DNA from 2 places in the Streptomyces sp. NPDC058620 genome. Region 1 is predicted to be linked to the other one. Evidence: riboswitches for the same ligand, from Rfam matches in the RefSeq annotation. Region 1 holds a riboswitch; the other holds the start of a gene.

The links. A riboswitch is a leader RNA that binds a small molecule or an ion and turns the genes downstream of it on or off. The one in region 1 is predicted to bind cyclic di-AMP.
Region 2: linked by a shared signal. The riboswitch ahead of ACFWSK_RS01730 (transglycosylase SLT domain-containing protein) and the one ahead of ACFWSK_RS24970 (M23 family metallopeptidase) in region 1 are both predicted to bind cyclic di-AMP.

Annotation. Positions count from the first base shown of each region.
Region 1 is NZ_JBHXQO010000031.1:40,453-48,334, reverse strand. Features, by position in the region: gene ACFWSK_RS24980 (M16 family metallopeptidase) at 1-499, shown strand, start outside; gene ACFWSK_RS24975 (M16 family metallopeptidase) at 526-1,908, shown strand; cyclic di-AMP (ydaO/yuaA leader) riboswitch at 2,129-2,295, shown strand; gene ACFWSK_RS24970 (M23 family metallopeptidase) at 2,308-3,099, shown strand; gene ACFWSK_RS24965 (GntR family transcriptional regulator) at 3,311-4,015, shown strand; gene ACFWSK_RS24960 (HPr family phosphocarrier protein) at 4,176-4,457, opposite strand; gene ACFWSK_RS24955 (GNAT family N-acetyltransferase) at 4,620-7,514, shown strand; gene ACFWSK_RS24950 (DUF5998 family protein) at 7,622-7,882, shown strand, end outside.
Region 2 is NZ_JBHXQO010000001.1:391,786-399,667, forward strand. Features, by position in the region: gene pfkB (1-phosphofructokinase) at 1-612, opposite strand, end outside; gene ACFWSK_RS01710 (DeoR/GlpR family DNA-binding transcription regulator) at 609-1,370, opposite strand; gene ACFWSK_RS01715 (DUF6296 family protein) at 1,602-1,850, opposite strand; gene ACFWSK_RS01720 (PepSY domain-containing protein) at 2,037-2,927, shown strand; gene ACFWSK_RS01725 (GNAT family N-acetyltransferase) at 3,017-3,517, opposite strand; gene ACFWSK_RS01730 (transglycosylase SLT domain-containing protein) at 3,624-4,442, opposite strand; cyclic di-AMP (ydaO/yuaA leader) riboswitch at 4,447-4,633, opposite strand; gene ACFWSK_RS01735 (hypothetical protein) at 4,987-5,133, opposite strand; partial or broken gene ACFWSK_RS01740 (IS630 family transposase) at 5,202-5,291, shown strand; gene ACFWSK_RS01745 (DUF6069 family protein) at 5,329-5,751, opposite strand; gene ACFWSK_RS01750 (DUF5988 family protein) at 5,930-6,136, opposite strand; gene ACFWSK_RS01755 (ATP-binding protein) at 6,248-7,504, opposite strand; gene ACFWSK_RS01760 (cryptochrome/photolyase family protein) at 7,658-7,882, opposite strand, start outside.

The sequences.
Region 1 (7,882 bases):
CTCCCGGCTGCACAACCGGCTGGTCCGCCGCGACCGTACGGCGGTGGCCGCCGGGTTCGGGCTGCTGAGGCTGTCCGGGGCGCCCTCGCTCGGCTGGCTGGACGTCAAGACGTCCGGCGGCGTCGAGGTGCCGGAGATCGAGGCCGCGGTCGACGAGGAACTGGCCAGGTTCGCCGCCGAGGGCCCCACGCCCGAGGAAATGGAGCGGGCCCAGGCGCAGTTGGAGCGCGAGTGGCTGGACCGGCTCGGTACGGTCGAGGGCCGCGCTGACGAACTGTGCCGGTACGCCGTGCTGTTCGGCGACCCGCAGCTGGCCCTGACGGCCGTGGAGCGGGTTCTCGACGTCACCGCGGAGGAGGTCCAGGCGGCCGCCAAGGCATGCCTGCGCCCCGACAACCGCGCGGTCCTGGTCTACGAACCGATCGAAGCGCCGGCCGACGCCGAGGCCGACGACGCCACCGAAGCCGGTACCGGCACGCACGAAGGGGCGGAGCAGTGAGCGACGCCGCTGTGACTGGAGTAGCGATGGAGTACCACCCGCAGCCGACCGCGGGCGTGGCCAGGCCCTGGGCCTTCCCCGCGCCCGAGCGCGGCTCCCTGCCCAACGGCCTCACCGTGCTGCGCTGCCACCGCCCCGGGCAGCAGGTGGTCGCGGTGGAGATCTTCCTGGACGCGCCGCTGGACGCGGAGCCCGAGGGCCTCGACGGCGTGGCCACGATCATGGCGCGCGCCCTGTCCGAGGGCACGGACAAGCGCTCCGCCGAGGAGTTCGCCGCGGAGCTGGAACGCTGCGGTGCGACCCTCGACGCGCACGCCGACCACCCCGGTGTCCGGGTCTCCCTGGAGGTCCCGGTCTCCCGGCTGGCCAAGGCGCTCGGGCTGATCGCCGAAGCGCTGCGGGCGCCCGCCTTCTCAGAGAGCGAGATCGAGCGTCTCGTGGGCAACCGCCTCGACGAGATCCCGCACGAGCAGGCCAACCCCGGCCGCCGGGCGGCCAAGCAGCTCTCCAAGGAGCTGTTCCCCGCCACGGCGCGGATGTCGCGTCCGCGCCAGGGCACCGAGGAGACGGTGGGCCGGATCGACGCCACGGCCGTGCGTGCCTTCTACGACGCGCACATCCGTCCGTCCACCGCGACGCTGGTCATCGTCGGCGACCTCACCGGGGTCGACGTGGACGCGCTCCTCGCCGACACCGTCGGTGACTGGTCGGGCAACTCCGCCGAGCCCCGCCCGGTCCCGCCCATCACCGCCGACGACCGCGGCCGCGTGGTGATCGTGGACCGTCCCGGCGCTGTGCAGACGCAGCTGCTGATCGGCCGCATCGGCGCCGACCGGCACGACAGTGTCTGGCCGGCCCAGGTCCTCGGCACGTACTGCCTGGGTGGCACCCTCACCTCGCGGCTGGACCGCGTGCTGCGCGAGGAGAAGGGCTACACCTACGGCGTACGCGCCTTCGCGCAGGTAATGCGCTCCACGGCTCCCGGCTCCTCCTCCGGGCGCACCGGGGCGGCGATGCTCGCCATCAGCGGCTCGGTGGACACGGAGTCCACGGGACCGGCGCTGGACGATCTCTGGAAGGTGCTGCGGACCCTGGCGGCCGACGGGCTGACCGACGCCGAGCGCGAGACGGCCGTGCAGAACCTCGTGGGCGTCGCCCCGCTGAAGTTCGAGACGGCGGCCTCCGTGGCGGCCACCCTCGCCGACCAGGTCGAGCAGCACCTCCCGGACGACTTCCAGGCGCAGCTGTACGCGCGCCTGGCCGAGACGGGCACGGTCGAGGCGACGGCCGCCGTGGTCAACGCCTTCCCCGTGGACCGGCTGGTCACGGTGCTCGTCGGTGACGCCTCCCAGATCGCGGACCCCGTCCGCGCCCTGGGTATCGGCGAGGTGTCGGTCGTCAGCGGCTGACGGGCGGTCCGTTCTCCGACGGAGGCGCAAAGAGCACAAAAGGGACCCCGGTGGGCAACTCGCCACCGGGGTCCCTGCTTTTTGTCCGATTTTGATACAAGGGCTCCCCATCTGCCCTGTGGGATGTACGACAAATCAGGCTGTCCGTTTGGTGATTGAAAGTTGCCCCGTTTAGCGTCGGCTCCGCTGTCCGTCATGCGTATGCCGCGTCCGTGGCGCCGGGCAGCCATCGCCGAGTCCCCGTCAGGCGCGAGCCTGGGGAGCCGGGGACCCACGAAGTCCCTGGGGTGAATCGGACGTCTGCGCTCTCAGGGGCGGAGAAGTCCGTAGGAGACCTTCCTGCTCCGAACCCGTCAGCTAACCCGGTAGGCGAGAAGGAAGGAAAGGATCAGCCCCTCCATGGCGTTCACCCGTGCCACCGGGAAGCACCGTGCCCCGAGCCGTCTGACGCGCAAGAGCGCTCAGGTCGCCGGCATCGCGGCTCTGGCCACCACCGGCGTCATCGGCGGGATGGCCTCTCCGGCCCTCGCCGCGGACGAGGCCCGCACCGTCAGCGACACCGGCCTGACCCAGGTCGTCGCCATCGGCGGCACCCTCGCCGACCAGATCGCCGCCCAGGCGAAGGTCCAGGAGCAGCAGGCCGAGGCCGCCGCGAAGGCCAAGGCGAAGGCGGAAGCCAGGGCGAAGGCCAAGGCCGAGGCCGAGCGCGAGGCGAAGGCCCGTGCCGCGGAGGCCCGCGAGGCCGAGGCCCGCGCCGCCCGCGCGGCCGAGCGCGAGCGGCTGAACTCGTTCCACCTGCCGGTCGCCGGCTCCTACGTCACCACCGGCTACAAGTCCGGCGGCTCCCTCTGGTCCTCCGGCAGCCACTCGGGTGTCGACTTCCGCGCCGCTTCCGGCTCCTCCGTCGTCGCCGTCGGCGCCGGTACGGTCGTCGAGGCCGGCTGGGGCGGTGCCTACGGCAACAACATCGTGCTCCGGATGGCGGACGGCACGTACACCCAGTACGGCCACCTCTCCTCGATCGGCGTCTCCGTCGGCCAGGGCGTCACCTCCGGGCAGCAGATAGGCATCTCCGGCTCGACCGGCAACTCCACCGGGCCGCACCTCCACTTCGAGGCCCGGACCACCCCCGAGTACGGCTCCGACATGGACCCTGTCGCGTACCTGCGCGCGCACGGCGTGAACGTCTGACCCACGCGCCGCACCCCCGCACTTCCCGAAGGCCCCGGCTCCCGCCGGGGCCTTCGGCGTATCGCCCGGACGCTGTTCGCCGAAGCCTTCCGTGGCCAGAAGATATACCTGGATTCCACTCTGCCGTCGGAAATTCGGGCTCATTGCAATAGAGTCGCAGAACAGGCGTCGATCGGCCGCGTTTCGCGGGGATTAAGGCGGAGGTTCGGACATGCGCATTCCCGCGCATTCGGTATGCACGGCAATCCGTGACGACATCGTCTCCGGTGTCTTCGATCGCGGCAGCCGCCTCACCGAGGAGTTGCTCGCGCGTCGTTACGGGGTCTCGCGCGTCCCGGTGCGCGAGGCGCTGCGCACGCTGGAGTCCGAGGGCTTCGTCGTCACGCGCCGGCATGCCGGCGCGTGCGTGGCCGAGCCCACCGAGCAGGAGGCCGCCGACCTCCTGGAGGTCCGGATGCTCCTGGAGCCGCTCGGCGCGGCGCGCGCCGCTCAGCGGCGCACCGATGCGCACCTCAAGGTGCTGCGCGGCCTGGTCAGGCTGGGGCAGGAGCGGGTGCGGCGGGGCGAGGGCGAGGATCTGCGCGCACTGGGCGGCTGGTTCCACGAGACGCTCGCGCAGGCTTCGGGCAGCCCCGGGCTGATCGCGCTGCTCACCCAGCTACGGCACAAGATCGCCTGGATGTACGCGGTCGAGCAGCCCGCACGGCCCGCGGAGTCCTGGGCCGAGCACGGTGCGCTCGTGGACGCGGTCGCCCGTGGTGACGCGGACCGGGCCAGGGCGCTGGCCGTCCAGCACGCCGAGCGGGCGATCGCGGCCCATCGGCTGCGCCGCCCGGACCGGCCGGGGCGAAGCCCCCTGCCGCCCCGGGTGAGCACTTCGCAACATGTCGTAAACATCGCGGGCGTCCGACATTAACAATTGCGCCGTATACAAAGAAGGTAATTCAGCGGGGCTTTCTTTGTGCTGCTCGAATTCGAGCCCGCCGGTGCGTTTCCGGAAACGGAGAAGTCGCGGCATCCGCAGAGGGATGCCGCGACTTCGTCGCAGAATTGATTCCGGTCGGATTCGACTGGGATCAGACCGTCTCCGGAAGCTCCTCGAGCCCCTCGGCGACCAGCTTGGCCAGGCGGTCCAGAGCGGCTTCGGCGTTGTCCGCCTCGGACGCGAGCACGATCTCCTCGCCGCCGGTGGCGCCCAGGCCGAGAACCGCGAGCATCGACGCCGCGTTCACCGGGTTGCCGTCGGCCCTGGCGATCGTCACAGGGACGCCGGAGGCCGTGGCGGCACGGACGAAGATGGAAGCGGGGCGGGCGTGCAGGCCCTCGGCCCAACCGACGTTGACGCGGCGCTCAGCCATGGTTCTGCCCTTCACGAATCAATGGTTGTCTAGACCAGTCTCTCATGCAGTGCGCACTGCTGTGCCCGGTCCCGGGCCCAGTCGCTGCGGCCGGTCGAGCACCCTCAGACTGCCCCGGCCCCGATCCCTCCGCGACCGGTGCGTCAGCCGTAGGCTTTGCCCATGCAGCCCACGCCGGAGCAGAGTCCGCATCACGCGTACCCCGACCACTGGGAAGCGGACGTGGTGCTCCGCGACGGTGGCACCGCGCGCATCAGACCGATCACCACCGACGACGCCGAGCGGCTGGTCAGCTTCTACGAGCAGGTCTCCGACGAGTCGAAGTACTACCGCTTCTTCGCTCCCTATCCGCGTCTCTCCGCCAAGGACGTGCACCGCTTCACCCATCACGACTACGTCGACCGGGTCGGTCTCGCCGTCACGACCGGCGGCGAGTTCATCGCCACCGTGCGCTACGACCGCATCGACGAGCGGGGACGCCCCGCCACCGCCCCCGCCGACGAGGCCGAGGTCGCCTTCCTCGTCCAGGACGCCCACCAGGGCCGCGGGGTGGCCTCCGCGCTCCTCGAACACATCGCCGCGGTCGCCCGCGAGAGGGGCATCCGCCGCTTCGCCGCCGAGGTACTGCCCGCGAACAACAAGATGATCAAGGTGTTCCGGGATGCCGGCTACACCCAGCGGCGCAGCTTCGAGGACGGCTCCGTCCACCTCACGCTCGACCTCGAACCGACCGCCGAGTCCCTCGCGGTCCAGCGCGGCCGCGAGCAGCGCGCCGAGTCGCGGTCGGTGCAGCGGCTCCTCGCCCCCGGCTCCGTCGCCGTCGTCGGCACCGGCCGCACCCCCGGCGGGGTCGGCCGCACCGTGCTGCGCAACCTCCTCGGTTCCGGCTACACCGGACGTACGTACGCCGTGAACCGGGCCTTCGACGCAGGTACGACCGAGATCGACGGCGTTCCCACGCACCGGTCCGTCGGCGAGATCGACGAGCAGGTCGACCTCGCGGTCCTCGCCGTGCCCGCGGACCGGGTGCCCGAGGCCGTCGCCGACTGCGGTGAGCACGGCGTCCGGGGCCTCGTCGTCCTCTCCGCCGGGTACGCCGAACAGGGCGCCGAAGGGCGGGAGCGGCAGCGCGAACTCGTCCGCCAGGCACGCTCGTACGGCATGCGGATCATCGGCCCGAACGCCTTCGGCATCATCAACACCTCCGAAGCGGTCCGGCTGAACGCCTCCCTCGCCCCCGAGTCGCCCGCCCGCGGCCGCATCGGGCTCTTCACCCAGTCGGGCGCGATCGGCATCGCGCTGCTCGCCGGCCTCCACCGGCGCGGCGCCGGCCTGTCCACGTTCATCTCGGCGGGCAACCGGGCCGATGTCTCGGGGAACGACTTCCTCCAGTACTGGTACGAGGACCAGGACACCGATGTCGCCCTCCTCTACCTCGAATCGCTGGGCAACCCGCGCAAGTTCACCCGCCTCGCACGGCGGACCGCGGCCGTGAAGCCCGTCGTCGTGGTGAAGGGCGCCCGGCACAGCGGTACCAACCCGCCCGGCCACGCCGTGCCCGTGAGCCGCATTCCCGACGCCACGGTCTCCGCGCTGATGCGGCAGGCGGGCGTGATCCGCGTCGACACGGTGACGGAGATGGTCGACGCGGGTCTGCTCCTCGCCGGCCAGCCGCTCCCGGCCGGCCCCCGGGTCGCGATCCTCGGGAACTCGGAGTCGCTGGGCCTGCTCACGTACGACGCCTGCCTCGCTGAGGGACTGCGCCCGCGCCCTCCCCGGGACCTGACCACCGCGGCGAGCCCGCAGGACTTCCGGGACGCGCTGGCCGAGGCGCTCGGCGACCAGACCTGCGACGCCGTGATCGTGACCGCGATCCCCTGGGTGGGGGAGAACGGCGAGGCGGAGACGGGCGACGGCGAGGTCCTGGCCGCGGCTCTGCGCGAAGCGGCGGCCACCGGTCCCGCCAAGCCCGTCGCGGTGGTCCACGTGGAGATCGGCGGCCTCGCCGAGGCCCTGGCGGCGGCCGCCGGCACGGTCGCTCCCGCCCGCACAGGAGCCCGGACGGCGCCCCCCGTCCGGGATGCCGCGGTCACCCCGCCCCCCGGCGGGACCACGACGGAACCCGCCAAGGACGCCACCGGCGATACCGCGCCGGAACCCGCCACGAGCGCCCCCGTCCGCATCTGGCGCATCCCCGCCTACCCGGCCGCCGAACGGGCCGTCCGGGCGCTCGCCGAAGCCGTGAAGTACGCGCAGTGGCGCCGCCAGGCGGCCGTCCCGGGCAAGGTCCCCGACTTCGGCGACACCGTCGACGAGTCGCGGGCGGCCCGCCTGATCGGCACGCTGCTCGGCCCCGACCCCGACCCCCGGGGCCGTCCCCTCACGCATGACGAGGGCCGGGAGCTGCTCGGGTCCTACGGCATCACCGTCCGGCCCGCACTGCCGGCGCCGCACCCGGAGGCGGCGGTCGACGCCGCCGAGCGGCTCGGCTATCCCGTGGCGCTCAAGACGACCGCCCCCCACCTGCGCCACCGCGCCGACCTCGGAGGCGTCCGGCTCGACCTCGCCAACGAGAGCGAGCTGCGGCGGGCGTACGGGGAGCTGACCGAACTCCTCGGCAAGCCGGCCGAGCTCCAGCCGGTCGTGCAGGCCATGGCGCCGCGCGGTGTGGACACCGTCGTCCGCGCCTCGATCGACGCGGCAGCGGGAGCGGTGCTCTCGTTCGGCCTCGCGGGCGCCCCCTCCGAACTGCTCGGGGACACCGCCCACCGGCTGGTCCCGGCCACCGACCGGGACGCCGCCGAGCTGGTCAGGTCCATCAAGGCGGCCCCGGTGCTCTTCGGCTGGCGAGGTTCCGCGCCTGCCGACACCCCGGCGCTCGAAGAGCTGCTGCTGCGGGTGTCGCGGCTGGTCGACGACCACCCCGAGGTGGTCTCCGTCGCCCTCGAACCCGTGGTCGTCGCCACCCAGGGGCTGACCGTCCTCGGAGCGAGCGTCCGCCTCGCCCCGCCCCCCGCACGCGGCGACCTCGGCCCCCGCCGCCTCCCCAGCTACTGAGCGCCCCGGCCCGGGCCCGGCCGCTCACCCCGTGCGTCCCGCGCTCCGGTCACCGCACCTGCCGCACGGCGTGCCCGGCAGCCACCGGGCCCCCGTAGGATGGCCCCATGGCAAAGACCGGTACGACGACCCAGGGGCTGCGCGCGGCGATCGAGCGCAGCGGCTACTACCCGGCCCTCGTGGCCGAGGCGGTGGAGGCCGCCGTCGGCGGGGAGCCGGTCGCTTCGTACGTGGTGCACCAGGAGACCACCTTCGACTCCAACGAGGTGCGCCGCCACGTCACGGTGCTGGTCCTGACGGACAACCGCTTCATCGTCAGCCACACGGACGAGCAGACCGCCGACACGGATTCGCCGACGCCGTTCGCC
Region 2 (7,882 bases), on a different contig from region 1:
CTTGACCGCGTCTCCGACCGTCGTGAGAGGCCGCCCGACCGCTTCGGAGAGCTCCTCGGCGTTCGGTTTGATCACATCCGGCCGCTCGCGCAGAGCAGCGAGCAGGGCAGCGCCCGAGCTGTCGAGCGCGATCCGCGCACCGGCCCGGTGACTGCGTGCCACCAGCTCGGCGTACCACTCGGGCGGCAGGCCCCGCGGCAGGCTGCCGCAGCAGGCGATCCAGTCCGTGTCCGACGACCGGGTCCGTACCGTCTCCAGCAGGGTCTCGGCCTCGGACTCCGTGATCTCGGGCCCGGTCGCGTTGACCTTGGTCAGCGTCCCGTCCGGTTCGACGAGGGTGATGTTGACCCGGGTGCTGTCCGCGATCTGCACACCGGCGGCCTCGATCCCGTGCTCACCGAGCAGCCGGGCGAGCAGTGCGCCCTCCGGTCCGCCGAGGGGAGCGACCGCGACCGTGCGGTGGCCGGCCGCCGCCACCGCGCGGGAGACGTTGATGCCCTTGCCGCCGGGGTCGACCCGGTCCCCGGTGGCGCGCAGGACCGCGCCCCGGGTCAGGTCCCGCAGCTCGTAGGTGCGGTCGAGGCTCGGATTGGGGGTGACGGTGAGGATCATGCGCGTACCACTTCCGTGCCCCGGCTCTCGATGGCGAGGGCGTCCTCGGGGCTGAGCCCCGTGTCGGTGATGAGCAGGTCGACGTGGGAGAGATCGCCGAAGCGGGCGAAGTGCTCCTGGCCGAACTTGCCCGAGTCGGCGAGGAGCACGACCCGGCGGGCGGCCGAGATCATGGCGCGCTTCACGGCGGCCTCGGCGAGGTCGGGGGTGGTCAGACCGCCCTCGGCCGAGAAGCCGTTGGTGGCGAGGAGGACGACGTCGGCGTTGATCTCGGCGTAGGCGCTGAGCGCCCAGGCGTCGACGGCCGCTCGCGTACGGTGCCGGACCCGGCCGCCCACGAGGTGCAGCGCGATTCCGGGGTGGTCGGCGAGGCGGGCGGCCACGGGCAGCGCGTGCGTCACCACGGTCAGGGACGACTCGATCGGGAGGGCGGCGGCGAGTCGGGCCGTCGTGGTGCCCGCGTCGATGATCACGTTGCCGTCGACGGGCAGTTCACCCAGAGCGGCGGCGGCGATGCGGTCCTTCTCGTCCGCGGCCACCGCGTCGCGCTCGGCGAGGTCGGGCTCGAAGCCGAGCCGTCCGGCAGGGATCGCGCCGCCGTGCACCCGGCGCAGGAGCCCGGCCCGGTCGAGCGCCTTGAGGTCACGCCGCACGGTCTCGGCTGTCACCTGGAATTCCTCTGCGAGGGAGAGCACGTCGACGCGCCCGCTCTCCTGGGCGAGGCGGAGGATTTCCTGCTGCCGCTCCGGTGCGTACATGTGGTTTCGTATCCGTTTCATGCCCGAGTCTGTGGTTTCGCGCTCAGGTTACGTCTGGGGTACCTGAATGTAAACAGGTTCGGGCAAAGAACGGGCATGAACGGACTTTGGCGCGTCAGGTGTGCAGCACGACAGCTGTGCAGCACGCGCTGTGCAGCACGTCAGCTCCGAGACGCACAGCAGGCCGCGCACCGGGACGCGGGTCGTGTCCCGGTGCGTGTCATGGGCTGCTCAGCGGGTGCGCGGTGCCCCTCCGCTCAGGGGCCGCACCAGCAGGGGGATCCCCGGTACCTGGTGGCCGCCGCTGGCCAGCATGCGAACCTCGCCTCGGTAGCTGATCTCCGCGCGGACGATTCCGGTCTCGTCCTCGTACACCGGGTATCCGCCCGCCCCGGACCGGTCGGTCATCCGGACGACGACCACGTCGTCAGCCGCACCGTGGGTCTGGAATATCAGCTCGTAACTCTCCGGGTAATCCATGAGGGGCCTCCCGACCGGGCGCCGGCGGGAGCCGGTGTCCGTGGCTGTGCCCATCCATTGTTCCGCACCCTCGACCGAGGCGCGCCCGGGGCGGATGGCGGCCAACGGACGGAGCCGCGAGGTCGATCGGGTGACCCGTCCCGTAGGACAACATGACCGGCCGGTGCGGGGGCTAGGGATGCGTGTATGAGCCTTGAATTCCGACGAAAAACCACCGTCTCCCCGCGCGCCCGCCGTCTCCGTACCGCCGCCGGTGCGCTGTGCGCCGTCGTCACCTCCGCGCTGGTCGCGGGCTGCGGGCATGAGGGTGGCGACCAGACAGGGGCGGCTACATCGGAGGCCGCCAAGGTCATCCCGAAGCAGACGACCACTCCCTACGCCAGTCCCTCAGGCAGCCCGACCGGCGGGGCGAAACTGACCGAGGACCAGGCCGAACGCAAGAAGCTCCTCGAAGCCACGAAGGTCACGTTCGACAAGGCGGCCACGACCGCGGTCGGAGCCGTTCCTGACACCAAGCTGGCCGAGCTCGACTTGGAGGGCCTGGACGACGACACCGACCGGCGCACCGACGCGAGCGCGAGCGCTTCGCCGAACGGAAGCGCGAGCCCCGGCGGCACGGCCAGCCCGAGCGGTAGCCCCAGTGGCAGCCCGACCGGAGCGGCCAGCCCCGGTGGAAGTCCGAGTGGCAGCCCCACCGGCAGCGCCTCCCCGAGCGGCAGCCCCACCGGTCCGGTGTGGGTGGCGGAGGTCGTCGAGAAGGACGGGACCGCCCACACCGTCCGTATCGACGCCGTCTCCGGCAAGGTGATCGAGACGGCCGCGGACACCGATCAGGACGCGGCCGACAAGCGTGAGATGGCCGACTGGATCACCAAGGCGAAGCAGACGTCCCAGCAGGCGGCCAAGGTCGCCACGGACAAGCAGAAGGGGAAGGTCACCTCGATCGGCCTGGACACCAACGACGACGACACCCTTGTCTGGGCCGTCGACGTCGTCGCCGCGGACTGGAACAAGAGCGAGTTCGAGGTGGACGCGGCCAGCGGCAAGATCCTCCGCGAGGAGACCGACCGCGACTGACGCGGTCCCCGCGCCGTGGTGGCGGGCCGGATTCCGGCTCGCCACCACCAGCCAGGTGCGGACATCCCGCGCTGTTCCCGTGACCGATGTCAGGGGAGCAGCGCGTCCGCGTCCAGGGGGCGTTCGTAGGAGAGGCCCGGGTGGCCGCCGAGCACGGTCTCGCCGGTGCGTACGAAGCCCGTCCTGGCCAGTACGGCCTGGGAGCCGGCGTTGTCCAGCGTGGTCGAGGCCCGCAGCGCGGTCAGACCGTACTGAGTGACGGCCAGTACGCATACCTGGCGGACGGCGGTCGTGGCCAGGCCCTGCCCGGCGGCCTTCTCGGCGATCCGGTATCCGAGGTCGGCGGAGCCGTCCGCCACGTCCACCAGGTTCACCCGGCCAAGCACCTCGCCGCCCTCGCCCACCAGCACATGGAAATAGCACAGCCCGTCGGCCTGCTCGGCCAGGAGGCTGCTGTGCCGTGCGTCGAACCGTGCGAAGTACTCGTCGCCGCGGTCCGGGACCGAGGCGGCGAAGTAGGCCCGGTTCTCCTGCTCGAAGGCGAGCAGGGCGGCGGCGTGGTCGGGTCTCAGGAGCTGGAGTTCGGGCATGCGTGCGAGTCTTCCATGGTCGGCGCACATGCGGAACTGCCGGGTGGTGAGGGCCTGTCGGACCCTCACCACCCGGCAGTCGTGAACCGCGGCCGGTGCCGGAGTATCAGTAGGCGCCGAAGACGTTGTCGATGGAGCCGTACTTGTCGGCGGCGTAGTTGCACGCCGCGGTGATGTTGGCGACCGGGTCGAAGCTGTCCGTCGACGTACCGGGCACGTGGTACGCCTCGAACGTCGGGTCGATGACCTGGAGAAGGCCCTTGGACGGGGTGCCCGCCGCGGCGTTCGAGTCCCAGTTGTTGACGATCTGCGGGTTGCCCGAGGACTCGCGCATGATGTTGCGGTGGATGCCCTCGTAGGTGCCGGGGATGCCGTGCTCGGCCATGACTGCCAGCGACTCCTTGATCCAGCCGTCGAGGTCGTTCGTGTACGTCGCGGGCTGGGCGGCGGGCGCGGCGGTCTTCGCGGCCAGTGTGCTGGACCGCTCCGAACGGTCCGCGCGGTCGCTGCCCGCAGCCGTGCGGTCGGTGGACGAACCGGAAGCCTTGGCCTCGGACTTGGCGCCAATGGTCAGCTTCAGACCCGGGCGAATAAGCCCAGGATTGTCGCCGATGGCCTTCTCGTTGTCCTTGTAGAGCTTCTGCCAACCGCCATTCAGGGAGTGTCCCTCGGCGATCTTGTGCAGGGAATCACCCTTGATCACGGAATAGCTGGTGATCCCGGCCTTCTGTGCGGTGATTGCCTTGGCAGGAGCGGCTGCCGGCGCACCTGCCTTTTCGGCGGAGAACGATTGCGCGGGCGCGGCGGACGCGGTGGTGGCGCCGATCACCGGAAGGGCGAGAACGGCTCCGCCCGCGGTGATGGCGACGAGACCCCGGGTCAGCGGGCTGGACTTGGTACGACGGTGCTTACCCATCGTGGGCATGGCGAATTCCTCTCCGTCGCCTACGAGGTGAGCTGTCGGGTTCAGGCTGGAGATGCCTGGCCGCAGGTGCATGCGACTTAACCCCAAGCCGTTCCGCATAACGGATCGGCGACTTACCTGGGTCCCCCGCTCCTGCCGGGCGTGGGTGGTCTGGGTTCCCGGACGGCGGCAGGATTCGGCGTTCCATCCGGATTGAGGGTGACCGTAGGCGAGAAAAGCCGAAAGCGACAAGCCCCGAATTCCGGATCACAATTCATTTACAAGATCGATGAACGGGATCGCCGCTGAATTCACCCGGACCGCGGAGTCAACTCTCTTCCCGCAGAAGGGATGCGGGGCACGGATCGGGAAGCTGCCGATCCGTGACGTGACGCTGGCCACTGAGTCCGAAAAGGGCGATTTGCGCGAAGGGGAGTCAGTGCGGTTCGGGTCAAAAGAATGCTATGAGCCATAGAGGACCATTGCCGCTAAAAGTCCGTATTCGCCTTATTTGCTTGGCTTCCGCGCGGCTTGGCCGTTCGGGGTCGGCTGGAACGACCCTCCGTCATCGGCAGGCGGACGCGGCTGCCGTACCGTGCGAGCTGGTCCCACGGCCGGTTGAGGCCGGCGGAACCGTACGGACGCGCGTGACGGTGTCGAGATCGAGGACGTCGACGAGGACCTCCTCGCCCGCGCCGGCCTGCTGGCGCACGATTCCCTCGGGACCGGCGATCGCGCCGGCGCCGATCCCCGCCGGGTCGGCCGCGTTGAGGCTGACACGTCCTGGCCCCCCAACGGTGTGAACGCGCCCGCATCCGAAACGAGAAGGGCATCCGCTGGGGTGGCAGACCACTACCCATCGCCGCCTGACATCCAACCCGGCAAAGGTCGGTTCACGGCCACAGCCCTAGAGGAGCCGGTGGCGGCGGTGGAGCTCCAGAGTGGTGACGACCATCACCCCGAGGGTGATGTGCATCAGGGCCAGGGCGGCGACGGTGCCGCCATCGGCGCCGGACGACAGCGGACCGGCGACCGACAGCAGTGCCAGGCCGCCGCCCAAGTACTGCGCGATCCGCAGGAAGACCAGTTTCCACAGGGACAGCAGCAGGGCGGCGCCCGTCCCGACGACCAGCGGGACGACCGAGGCGCCGATGACGCCCCCGACCGTGATCGGATGCTCTTCGCCGCCGTTGACGATGATGAGCGAGGCATCGGCCAGCTTGGCGACGGCGAGGACGACCAGATTGACGACGACCGCGCAGACCGCCCCGGTGGCCAGCGCCTTCCACCAGGTGAGGCCGGAGCGGTGGACCGGGGGTGCGTCAGACACTGCGGGGCCGGGGTTCTGAACCGTATTGCTCGACATGGGGCTTCTCCGATGTGTGAAGTGCTGCGCCGCCACTGGCCGCCAGTGGTGCGTACGAGTAGCCTCCAACCTGAACCGCGCTTGAGGTCAAGAGCCGTCTGTGCGACATCCCGTGGTACGACGAGAGCAGGCCCGCTGTCGACTAACCGGGTACTTCCGTGCGCTCCCACCATTCGTAGACGGGCAACTGGCCCTCGGAGGTTTCCTTCTGACGGTCGGTCGCCTTGAAGTGTTCGTACCCGCCTCGGAACGGGACCTTGACGTCCGGCCCGGGTCCGGTGACGGAGACGATCCGCTCGGGAAGGTCGTCGGGGCCGCCTTCTAGGGCTGCTTTCGTTGCGTTGGCCATGGGGAAAGTCTGCCCGGAGAGCTGCCCGGCTCCTCCATGACGCGCCGAGGTCACGGCATCGTGCGCCGGAGGGGCAGGGGGCCCGGGATGACGGGCAGCTCCGGTATCGGCTCAGGTGCGGGCGTGCGTGGTGATGTCGGCGGTGAACTCGGCGATGACGGCAGGGGTGACGGTCGGCCGGCACTGGCCGAGGGCGGCGAGATAGTCGTCGGTGTCCGCACCGGCCTCGGCGACGTCGCGTTCGAAGGCGGCCTGGGCCGCGGTCCGGGCCGCGTGCTCGATGTCGGCCGGGGTGAACAGCTCGCTCGCCGCGACCAGCGCGTCCACGTCGACGTCGTCCCGCCGGGCCGAATGGCGTGACCAGATCGCCGCCCGCGCCGCCGCGTCCGGGGTGCCGATCGGCACCAGGTAGTCGAAGCGCCCCGGACGGAGGAAGGCCGGGTCCAGTGAGCGGATGGAGTTGGTGGCGCACACCAGTAGCCGCTCGTCCCGTTCACGGAAGCCGGGGATGAGCTTGAGGAGTTCATTGGTGACGCCGTGCAGGCCGGGCTCCGGGCGCTCTCCGCGTACGGGAGCTATCTCCTCGACCTCGTCGATGAAGACCAGCACCCGTTCCAGTTCCGCGATCCGGGCGAAGGCCGTGCGCAGTGCGGCGGCGAGATTGCCCTCGTCGGCAAGGCGGGACGGCAGCAGTTCGACGAAGGGCCAGCCGAGGCGTGAGGCGATGGCCCGGGCGAAGGTGGTCTTGCCGGTCCCCGGCGGACCGAACAGGGTGATGGCGCGGGGCGGGAGGACCCCGTGCCGGGCCGCACGCTCCGGTTCGGCGAGGGGCATGACGACACGGCGCTCGATGAGGCTCTTCTCCGCCTCCATGCCCGCCACCCTGTCCCACAGATCACCGGACAGCACCCTGCCGCCCAGTTCCTCCAGGAGATCGGCCGGGGTGCCCGTGGCCGGTTCCGCCTTCTCGAAATAGGCGACGGCGGGCCGCCGTGTGTACCCGGCCTTGCGCAGCCCCTCGCCGAGCAGTTCCTCCTCCGCCAGCACGTAGGCGATCCGGCGCACCCGCGCCTCGATCAGCCGGCGTTCGAGCTCCACCAGCAGCGCGCTGGCCAGGCCCCGGCCGCGCCAGGCCGGTTCGATGGCGATCCGCATCACCCAGGCCCGGCCCCCCGACACATGCGCCAGTGCGGCGCCGATGGGCCGCCCGCGGTGGACGGCCACCACCGCGGGCTGGCGGGACGTCAGTGCGCTGATGCACTCGGCGAGGGAGAAGACGGACTCCTGGCCGAGGCCCGCCGTCGTATCGATGAGATGGACTACTGCCGCCAGATCGTCCTCGCGGTAGTCATGGATGAGCCAGTTCACGTGCCGCTCCTCGCCTCGGGGTGGTCCCGGAGACGCTAGATCCCCAGCGGCCGGCCGTCGTGCGCCGTCGAGGACAACACCACGGCCGCAGTCGTACGAAAGGGAAACGGTACGAGCGGTGGATTCCGGGTACGGGGCGGGGCTGCGGGAGCCTCACGCCAGGTCGCGCGCCTCCTTGAACCGGGCGAGCCCCTCCGCCAGTCCCACGACGGGCTCCGGGTAGGCGTACCGGGCCCGCGCCGGGCCGGGCAGCTTCCACGGCTCGTGCACCGCACCGCCCTCGATGCCCGTCAGCTCGGGCACCCAACGGCGCACGTACGTGCCGTCGGGGTCGTACCGCTTGCCCTGGAGTACGGGGTTGAGTACGCGATTGGGCCG